DNA from 2 places in the Caulobacter sp. GW822-FHT01G02 genome. Region 1 is predicted to be linked to the other one. Evidence: predicted binding sites of a transcription regulator. Region 1 holds the regulator's gene; the other holds the start of a gene.

Region 1 (4,411 bases):
GCCATTCTGTTTGACCGCCGCGCCATCACTCTGCACGGCCTGGCGGTCGCGGCGCTGCTGATCCTCGCCATGAAACCCGAAACAGCCGGCGAACCCGGCTTTCAGATGTCGTTCGCCGCCACCGCCGCCCTGGTGGCCCTGGCCGAAAGCTGGCCTCGGCCGGTGAAGGAGATCTCGACGCCGTGGTGGATCCGCTGGCCGCAGGCGGGACTGACCTGGCTGGCGGCCTCGGTCGCCGCGAGCCTGGTGGCGGGCCTGGCTACCGCGCCCTTCGCCATGCAGCACTTCAATCGCGTCGCCGTCTGGGGCCTGCCGGCCAATCTGGCGGTCGCGCCGCTGTCGTCGTTCGTGATCATGCCGTTCCTGGCGGTCGGGACGCTGCTGGAGCCGTTCGGCCTGGGCGCGCCGTTCCTGGTCCTGGCCGGTTGGGGGATCGACGGCATGGTCGGGATCGCCAGCGGCTTCGCCGACGCTCATGGCGCCCAGCGGATCGTGGCCAGCGCGCCGCCGCAGGTGCTGGTGGTCGCCTTCCTGGGCCTGATGACCCTGTGCCTCTGGCGGGGGCGGTTGCGCTGGATCGGCGCGCCCCTGGCCCTGGCGGTCGCCCTGTGGCCCAGGCCCGCCGCGCCGGACGCCTGGATCGCCGCCGACGGGGCGACCGCCGCCGTCCGCTCGGGCGACGCGGCCGTGCTGTTACGCACCGACGCCAAGCGGTTCGGCGCGGAACTGTGGGCGCGACGGCGTGGCCTGACCCCGGCGACCTGGAGCCTCTATGGCTGCGACAAACGGATCTGCGCGCCGGAGCCGGGCGCGCCCGTACGGCTGTCGCTGGCGTGGAGCCGCAAGACTCCCGACGCCGAGACGCTGGCGGGTCTCTGCGTGCGCAGCGAGGTCGTGGTGATCCGCGCCCCGGCCCCGGCGCGCATGCCGCCATTGTGCGCCGACACCGTGCTGCTGACCGCCGAGGATTTCGCGCGGGGCGGGGCCGCGGAGCTCTATCGCCGGCCCGATGGCTGGCGCATCGTCTGGGCTCAGCCCCTGCGCGGCGACCGGCCGTGGAGTCGTCCAGCGGGGAGCCGCCTGCTGACAGCCGATGTCACCAGCGCCCGTTAAGCCTTGTCGGAGCGCGGGACGCAATCCGCCGGAGGACCTGTCATGTCGAACCCTTTCGTCGCCCGCCGCGCCGCCTTCCGCGCCCTGCACGCCGACGGCTGCTTCGCCCTGCCCAATCCGTGGGATGTCGGCGGCGCCAGGCGTCTGGAAAAGCTCGGTTTCAAGGCCCTGGCCTCGACCAGCGCCGGCATGGCCTGGGCGATGGGCAAGGACGATGGCCAGATCACCCGCGATGAGGTCATCGATCACCTGCGCATGCTGTGCGCCGCCACCGACCTGCCGGTGAACGCCGACTTCGAGAACGGCTTCGCCGACACGCCCGAGGTCGTCGGCGAGAGCGTGACCCTGGCCATCGAGGCCGGCGTCGCGGGCCTGTCGATCGAAGACTGGTCGGGCTCGGCGCTCTACGACCTGCCGGTCGCCGTCGAACGTCTGAAGGCCGCCCGCGCGGCGATCGGCGCCTCGGGCCAGGACGTGATCCTGGTCGGCCGCACCGAGGGTTATCTGCGCGGAAACCGCGACCTCGCCCCGACCCTGGAGCGGCTCAAGGCCTACGCGGAGGCGGGGGCCGACTGTCTCTACGCGCCTGCGGTGACCGATCCGGAAGAGATCCAGGCGATCGTCCAGGCCGTGGCGCCCAAGCCGGTCAATGTGCTGTTCTGGGGGCCTGAGATGTCCGTCGAGAGCCTCGGCGCGCTGGGCGTGCGCCGGGTCAGCACGGGCGGGGCGCTGGCCGCGGCGGCCTGGGCCGGGTTCGACGCCGTCGCCAAGCGGCTGGCGGAGGAGGGGCGGCTGTAAGCGTCACCCGATACGAAAGGACCCCGATCCTCGGATGAAGATCGGGGTCGAATTTCAAGCGCTCGGAAGCGCCTAGTGATACCGGCGGATCAGCCCCACCAGCTTGCCCTGCACCTCGACCTGGTCGGGACCGAAGATGCGGGTCTCGTATTTGGGGTTGGCGGCCTCCAGGGCGATCGAGCCGCCCTTCTTGCGCAGGCGCTTGAGGGTGGCTTCCTCGCCGACCAGGGCGACGACGATCTCGCCCGAGGTGGCGGTGTCGCCTTTCTTGATGATCACGTAGTCGCCGTCGAGGATGCCGGCCTCGATCATCGAGTCGCCTTGCACCTCGAGAACATAGTGCTCGCCATTGCCCAACATGGATTCGGGCACCGGCAGACGTTCGCGCTCGTGCTGGATGGCGTCGATCGGCGTGCCGGCGGCGATCTTGCCCAGGATCGGCAGTTCGCGGCTGTCATTGGCCGGCGCGGCGGATACGGAGGCCGATGACGGCGCGCCGCCGCCTTCGAACACCTGCGGCCGGAAGGCGCCTCGCCCCTTGGGCGGGGCGGCCGTCGTGGCCTGCTGCGGCAGCTTCACCACTTCCAGCGCGCGGGCCCGGTGAGCGAGACGGCGAATGAAGCCACGTTCTTCCAGGGCCGTGATGAGCCGGTGGATGCCCGACTTGGACGCCAGGTCCAGGGCCTCCTTCATCTCGTCGAAGGACGGGGAGACGCCGGTCTCCTTGATCCGCTCGTGGATGAACATCAGCAGTTCGTGCTGCTTGCGGGTGAGCATGTCGACCTCGGCTGGAACGCGGAACAAACCGCAAACCTCGCGAATGTTCTCTAGGCGTTCCGCCTCAAAGTCAAGTCGAGCGTTGCCGCTGGCCAAAAGTCCAGGAAATTCAAAGGCTAGAGCATGAGGTCGCGGAAAAGGCGACCAGAATCAAAAGCTTAACGAAAGCTTTCAGAGGCGCTTGCGGGCGATGATGATGTCCTGGTCCTGCATCGGCTGACGGCGCCAGACGCCGAGGGCCTGGTTCAGGACGTCGAGGTTGAGCGCCTCGTACTGCGCCAGGATCGGCTCCAGGTCATAGCCGATCACCGCCTCCGGCAGGTCCGGCGTCGCGGTCCAGCAACCGTCCAGGGCGTGGACGAAGTCGAAGGCGATCTTGCCGGCGCCGGTATTGGCGCGGGCCTCGTCGTCGATCAGGTACCAGGAGACGATGCTGGTCCCGCCCGGCTTCAGCACCCGGGCGATCTCGCGGGCGAACTGGGCCTGGTCGGCGGCCAGCAGATGGGTGAACACCGAGCCCAGCCAGACATAGTCGAAGCTGGCGTCCGGATAGGGGAAGATGAAGGCGCTGGCCGGTTGCGAGCCGCCCGGATTGTACCGGTCGCTGTGCATGTCGGCATGGGTGAATTCGAAGCGCGGGTCGCCGACGGCGATATTGGCTTTGCACCAGTCGATGGCCTCGGCCATCACGTCGAAGCCGGCATAGCGGCCCGACTCATCCAGATAGTCGACCAGCGGGGCGGCGGCGCGGCCGATGCCGCAGCCGACATCGAGGATGGCGTGATGCGGCTGCAGGCCGGCGGCGACGAACAGTTCCTTGAACTGCTGGCCCACGCGGATGAAGTCGGCGTCGGCCGCGCCGACGAGGTGCCATAGCTCCTGAGGGGCGGCCACGGCGTCGGACGGCGGCGGTGTTGGCGTTGGCGAGAGGGCGCGCCGCAGCTTGGAGAGAAGGGCCCGCATCCGATTCCTTTCAACGAAAGAGCGGCGCGGACCCTAGCGAGCGACCAGGCTTCAGCCAACCCGGCCGTTGATCCACCCTAGGGAATGGTCTTCAGTTCCGGGTGCTTGGGCGTGACGGGCGCATAGAACGCCGCCAGCGTCGCCATGTCCTTCTCATAGTCGCCGCTGGGGATCATCGCCGGACCCAGGCCCACCACCTTGCGCTTGTAGTCCATGAAGCCGGGCACCATCGGCACGCCAGCCTTCAGGGCGATGTTGTAGAAGCCCGTTTTCCAGCCGCCCGCCTTGCCGCGTGTGCCCTCGGGCGCGATCGTCAGCATGAATTCGTCGCGGCGGGCGAACTCGTCGACCATGGCCTGGACCGTATCGCGTGACTGGGAGCGGTCGATCGGCACGCCGCCAAGGTCCTTCATCAGCGTCTCGAACGGCCAGCGGAACAGCGAGGCCTTGCCCATGAAGCTCAGCTTCAAGTTCAGGGCGTCAGCCGCGCCCAGGAAATAGACGAAGTCCCAGTTGCTGGTGTGCGGGGCGGCGATGATCACGAACTTGCGGGTCGTCGTCGGCGCCGAGCCTTCGATCGTCCAGCCCTCGCGCTTGAAAAAGGCGACGAGGGACCAATTCACCACGCGGGCGACCCAATGCATTCGCGCTTCCTCGCGTGGCGTCGCCGGCGTCGCGGCGCGGCGGCTTTCTTGTTGAGGCGACTGTGAGCGGACGAGGCCGAAAACGCCAGATGGCGCGTACCCGATCCTTTAGCCGC
Region 2 (4,411 bases), on a different contig from region 1:
CGTAAAGGGCGTTTCGGCTGACCGCGCCCGCCGCGGAGACCTGCTTGTGGTCGTGCTTCATGGTTGATCTCCAAAGGGGGGGACGCCAGCTAGACGGGCGAGCGCGGCCTGCGCGCTCAGCCGCTCGGTAGCGGCGTCGATCATCTGAGTGCGGGCATCGGTCAGCGCGCGACGGGCGTTTAGCAGTTCTACCAAGGCCAGTTTGCCGCCTTCATAGCCGATGCGCGTGAGGCGGTAGGCTTCCTCGGCGGTTTGCTCGCCTTCCCGAGCCGCAACCAGGCGCGTTTCTGCGGCGCTCACGCGAGCAACGCCCGATCGCGCCGCGGCTTCGGCATCGAGCCGAGCCGAATTGAGGCGGGCCTCTGCGGCATTCAGCTCAGCTCGCGCCGCGCTGATGTTACCGCCATTGCGGCTGAAGATTGGAAACGGCATCGCGACGCCGGCCACCATGGCGGTGGAATTGTCTTCCTGCATTTTGCGGACCCCGAACGAGACGGTCACGTCTGGCACCGCCTGGCTCCGCTCCACCCGTACGCGCCGCGCCGCCGCATCGCGCTCGGCTTCTGCTGCCAGATAGGCAGGGCTCGAAAGGGGGTTCGGATCTGGAATTCGGAGGGTCTTGGTGGCTTCGTCGAGCAGGCTGACCGGGATCGAGGTGTAGGACACCGGCGCGCCCACCATGGCGGTGAGATTGGCGAAAGCCGTAGCGCGCGCGGCCCTGGCCTGGTCAACCGCAGCGCGCGCTGCCTGCACCGCCGCTTGGGCTTGCACCCGCCGCAGATCCGCCTCACGCCCGGATTGGACTAGGACGGTTGCTACACGGGCGTCTTCCTGCGCGAGTTCAAGGCCTTCGCTTGCCAATTGCAGCCGGCGATCGGCGCCGTCTGCCTCTGCGTAGGCGGCGGCGAGATCGAACGTATATTCCGATTGGGCGCTCGCCGCGCGCCGACGCGCGGCTTCGACGTCGGCGCGTCCGGCAGCGATACGCGCCGATCGTTTGCCGCCGAGTTCGATCGTTTGCTCGATCGAAGCCGTAGTCTCGGCCATGTTCACCCCATTGCTGGTGGCGAAGTTCTCGACTTCGACGCCCAGTGTCGGGTTGGGCATAGCGCCAGCTTGGCGTGCAAGCCCTTCGGCGCGCGCGATTTCGGCCCGCGCTTCGGCTAAACGGGGGGCCGTCGCCTGGGCCTGACGCAGCAGCTCCCTGAACGGCGGCGCGGGGTCAGCGAGCGCGGCGCCGGCTAGCAGTGACTGCAACGAAAGGCCAAGCAGCAGCTTAAGGCGCAGCTTTTGAGGAACAGATAGGGACATAGACCTTCTCACGATTTGACGAGGCGGCGCGCCACAGGCGCGTAGCGGCTCAAGCGCGAGGCGGTCGATTCAATTCAAATTCGGGATTCGACACAGGCAATGCCGTGTTCGCCAACGCGTGGCGTTCGGTCGGTCGGTCGCTGGCGGGCGCATGATCTGCCGCCATAGGCGGAGGAAAGGCCACACTATGTTGGCAATGGCCGTAAAGGCAAAACCCGACCAGAGCCGGAGAGGGTCTACCCCGCTCTGCGTTGGTCGCCATCGCGACTTGCTGAAAGGTGGCCGCTGACGAGGTGGTCGGCGCAGGTTTGCTTTCGGGGCAGAAGGCAACATCGAGACTTGGTGCAAGAGCGAACAAGGCGACAGCGCAAGCGATCGCCAGCTGCGCAATGCCCTTTCCCCAAGCCCTCAGCCTGTCCATGGCCACCCCAGATACTCCAACGCCACGAACGGGCGCACGCTGTTGGGCGCGCTTTCATAAGACACCGCGCCTTGACTCGTCGGCATCTTGCTTCCTCTAGTGGCTAGAGGATCAAGCGTTTTCTTTACTCGGCTGAGCCCGGCGGAAATCAGCTATCGAAATGCAGCGCAAGAGCCCGAAACCATCGTTCGATGGGGCGGCGTCGCCCGAAAGATTTCGTTCGCCGCTGTGGAACCAGGGCCTATTCGTATGAACAAGGAGCCCTCTAGATGACCCTCTCCATCGGCCTGTTGGCCAAGGCCGCCGACGTCAAGGTCCCGACCATCCGCTTTTACGAGGAGATTGGCTTGCTCCCCGAGCCGAGGCGCGCGGCCAACGACCGTCGGGTTTATGACGCCGACGCCGTCCGACGTTTGGCGTTCATTCGCCACGCGCGGCAGCTCGGCTTCTCAGTCGAGGCGATCCGCAACCTGCTGGATCTGGCAGACAACCCTGAACGCCCGTGCGGCGAGGCTAACGCCCTGGCCTCCCGGCAACTTCAAGATGTCGAGACTAAGATCGCCCAGTTGGAAACGCTGCGCAGCGAACTGCGGCGCATGGTGACCGCGACCTGTGACGGCCGGGCTGCCGACTGCCGGGTGATTGAGGCTTTGGCCGGATAGATGGCCGACCTTCCTGCGCTCGGCGGTATCGGCTTTGGCTGACCAGCAGGCGCTGCTACGCCTGCGACAAAAAATATCTGAATCGGCACAAGCCCTTACGTTTTCGCATGAATCGTAGAGCTTGGGCGTCAAACACGGACGCACCCGGCGTTGACTCATAAATCGGGATGAGAACAAAGATAGAACTTCTTAGTTTTGGTTCAAATGTCCCTCCCGCGCTCACCCGCCGCGCTCGACGCGCTCAGACGTCAGGTTCGCCTGATCGAGCTGGCCGACAGCGCCAGCGGCCGGGTCCTGCCTTTCGGCGTGGAGGCGATCGATGAGCGGTTGCCCGGTCAAGGTCTGGCAATGGGCGCGCTGCACGAAGTCGCCGGCGGGGCCGAGGGCGCGCTGCATGGCGCCGCCGCAGCAAGCTTCGCGGCCGGGATCCTCGCGCGGGCGGATGGCCCGGTGCTCTGGTGTCTTCGTCAGCGCGATCTCTTCGCGCCGGCCCTGGCGCAGGCGGGTCTGCCCCCCAAGCGTGTCATCTTCGCCGAAGCCGGCGACGAGGCGGCCATCCTGGGGGCGATGGAGGAGGGGCTGAAGTATCGCGGTCTGGCCGGCGTGGTCGGCGAGGTCGCCAAACTGTCGATGACAGCGTCCCGCCGTCTTCAGCTCGCGGCCGAGAAGAGCGGCCAGATGGCGATCGCCATCCGACGATGGCGACGGATCGCCGATGCGGCCGATCTTGGTCAGCCGACGGCGGCCACCACCCGGTGGAGAGTGTCGGCTCTCCCCTCCTCCCCCCTGCCAACCGCCGGCGTCGGCCGGGCCCGCTGGCTCCTGGAACTCATGCGTTGCCGCGCTGGCGAAGCTTTCGACATCGAGATTGAAGCCTGTGACGCCAAGGGTCATCTCCGTCTTCCTACCGCAGTGGCCGACCGATCGGTTGCGTCGCAGCCTGGGCAAGAGCGCGCCGCCGCCTGACGTCCCCGTCGTCATGGTCGGGCGGGTGGGGCGTCGCCGCGCCGTGGCCAATCTGAACACCGCGGCGGTGGAAGCCGGCGTTCGACTTGGCCAGGCCGTCGCTCACGCGAGCGCCATGGTCCCGGGCCTGGTGCTGCAAGACCTGGACGCGGACGGCGACGCGGCCGCGCTCCATCGCCTGGCGCTCTGGGCCCAGCGTCTCTACTCGCCCATCGCCGCTCCCGACGCCCTGGACGGCCTGGTCATCGATGCGACCGGCGCTGCGCACCTGCGCGGCGGCGAGGAGAAGATGCTGATCGACATCCGCAGCCGGCTGGAGAAGGTGGGTCTGCAGTCTCAGGTCGCGATCGCCGACACCTGGGGCGCGGCCCACGCCCTGGCCCGCTACAGCCGGCGAGCCATCTACGTTGCCGATCCTGGCGTGATCGGAAGGGTCATCTCAGATCTGCCCGTGGTGGCGCTGCGTCTTCCGGTCGCCACGGTCGAGGCGCTCGGTCGCTTGGGCTTCGATACCGTCGGCGAGCTGGAAGCCACGCCTAAGGGGCCTTTGACCCATCGGATCGGTTACGCCCCGGTGCGGCGCCTGGACCAGGCGTTCGGCCGCCACGCCGAGCCCATCGAGCCGGTCATGGCGTCCGAGACGCTGACAGCCCGCCGGGCTTTTGCCGAGCCGATCGGGGCGCCCGAAACCATGGCGCGATACGTCACCCAGCTGGTCGCTGAACTCTGCGCGGCGCTGGAAGCTGTCAGCCTCGGCGCCCGGCGCCTGGACGCCTATTTCGTGCGGGTCGACAATCGTACCGAGACGGCCAGGATCGCCATGGCCTCTCCGACCCGGGACGCCAAGCGTCTGGCCCGGCTGCTCTGCGAAAAGCTCGAAAACGTCGATCCCGGCTTTGGCGTGGAGAAGATCATCCTCGCCGCGCCTGGAGCGGAATCGCTGGTCTTCAAGCAGACCGAGAGCCTGGGCGACAACAACGCCCCCACCGACCTGTCGGCCCTGGTCGACACCCTGACCAATCGCTTGGGCGCTGGCCAAGTCTATCGCCTG

What was found. The regulator LexA, encoded in region 1, represses DNA repair genes until DNA is damaged. The targets are predictions, from matches to a motif close to ATGTTCNCNANNTGTTCT.
Region 2: a site for LexA is predicted at 2,565-2,582, ahead of AC1RNC_RS22430 (ImuA family protein). Genes of this name have one in related genera too.

Annotation. Positions count from the first base shown of each region.
Region 1 covers NZ_JBXAON010000002.1:478,377-482,787, forward strand. Annotated here, with positions in the region: gene AC1RNC_RS07725 (ComEC/Rec2 family competence protein) at 1-1,113, shown strand, start outside; gene AC1RNC_RS07730 (isocitrate lyase/PEP mutase family protein) at 1,156-1,911, shown strand; gene lexA (transcriptional repressor LexA) at 1,984-2,688, opposite strand; gene AC1RNC_RS07740 (class I SAM-dependent methyltransferase) at 2,860-3,651, opposite strand; gene AC1RNC_RS07745 (lysophospholipid acyltransferase family protein) at 3,729-4,295, opposite strand; gene trpC (indole-3-glycerol phosphate synthase TrpC) at 4,404-4,411, opposite strand, start outside.
Region 2 covers NZ_JBXAON010000008.1:209,087-213,497, reverse strand. Annotated here, with positions in the region: gene AC1RNC_RS22445 (efflux RND transporter periplasmic adaptor subunit) at 1-61, opposite strand, end outside; gene AC1RNC_RS22440 (TolC family protein) at 58-1,311, opposite strand; gene AC1RNC_RS22435 (MerR family transcriptional regulator) at 2,002-2,394, shown strand; gene AC1RNC_RS22430 (ImuA family protein) at 2,599-3,360, shown strand; gene AC1RNC_RS22425 (DUF6504 family protein) at 3,323-4,411, shown strand, end outside.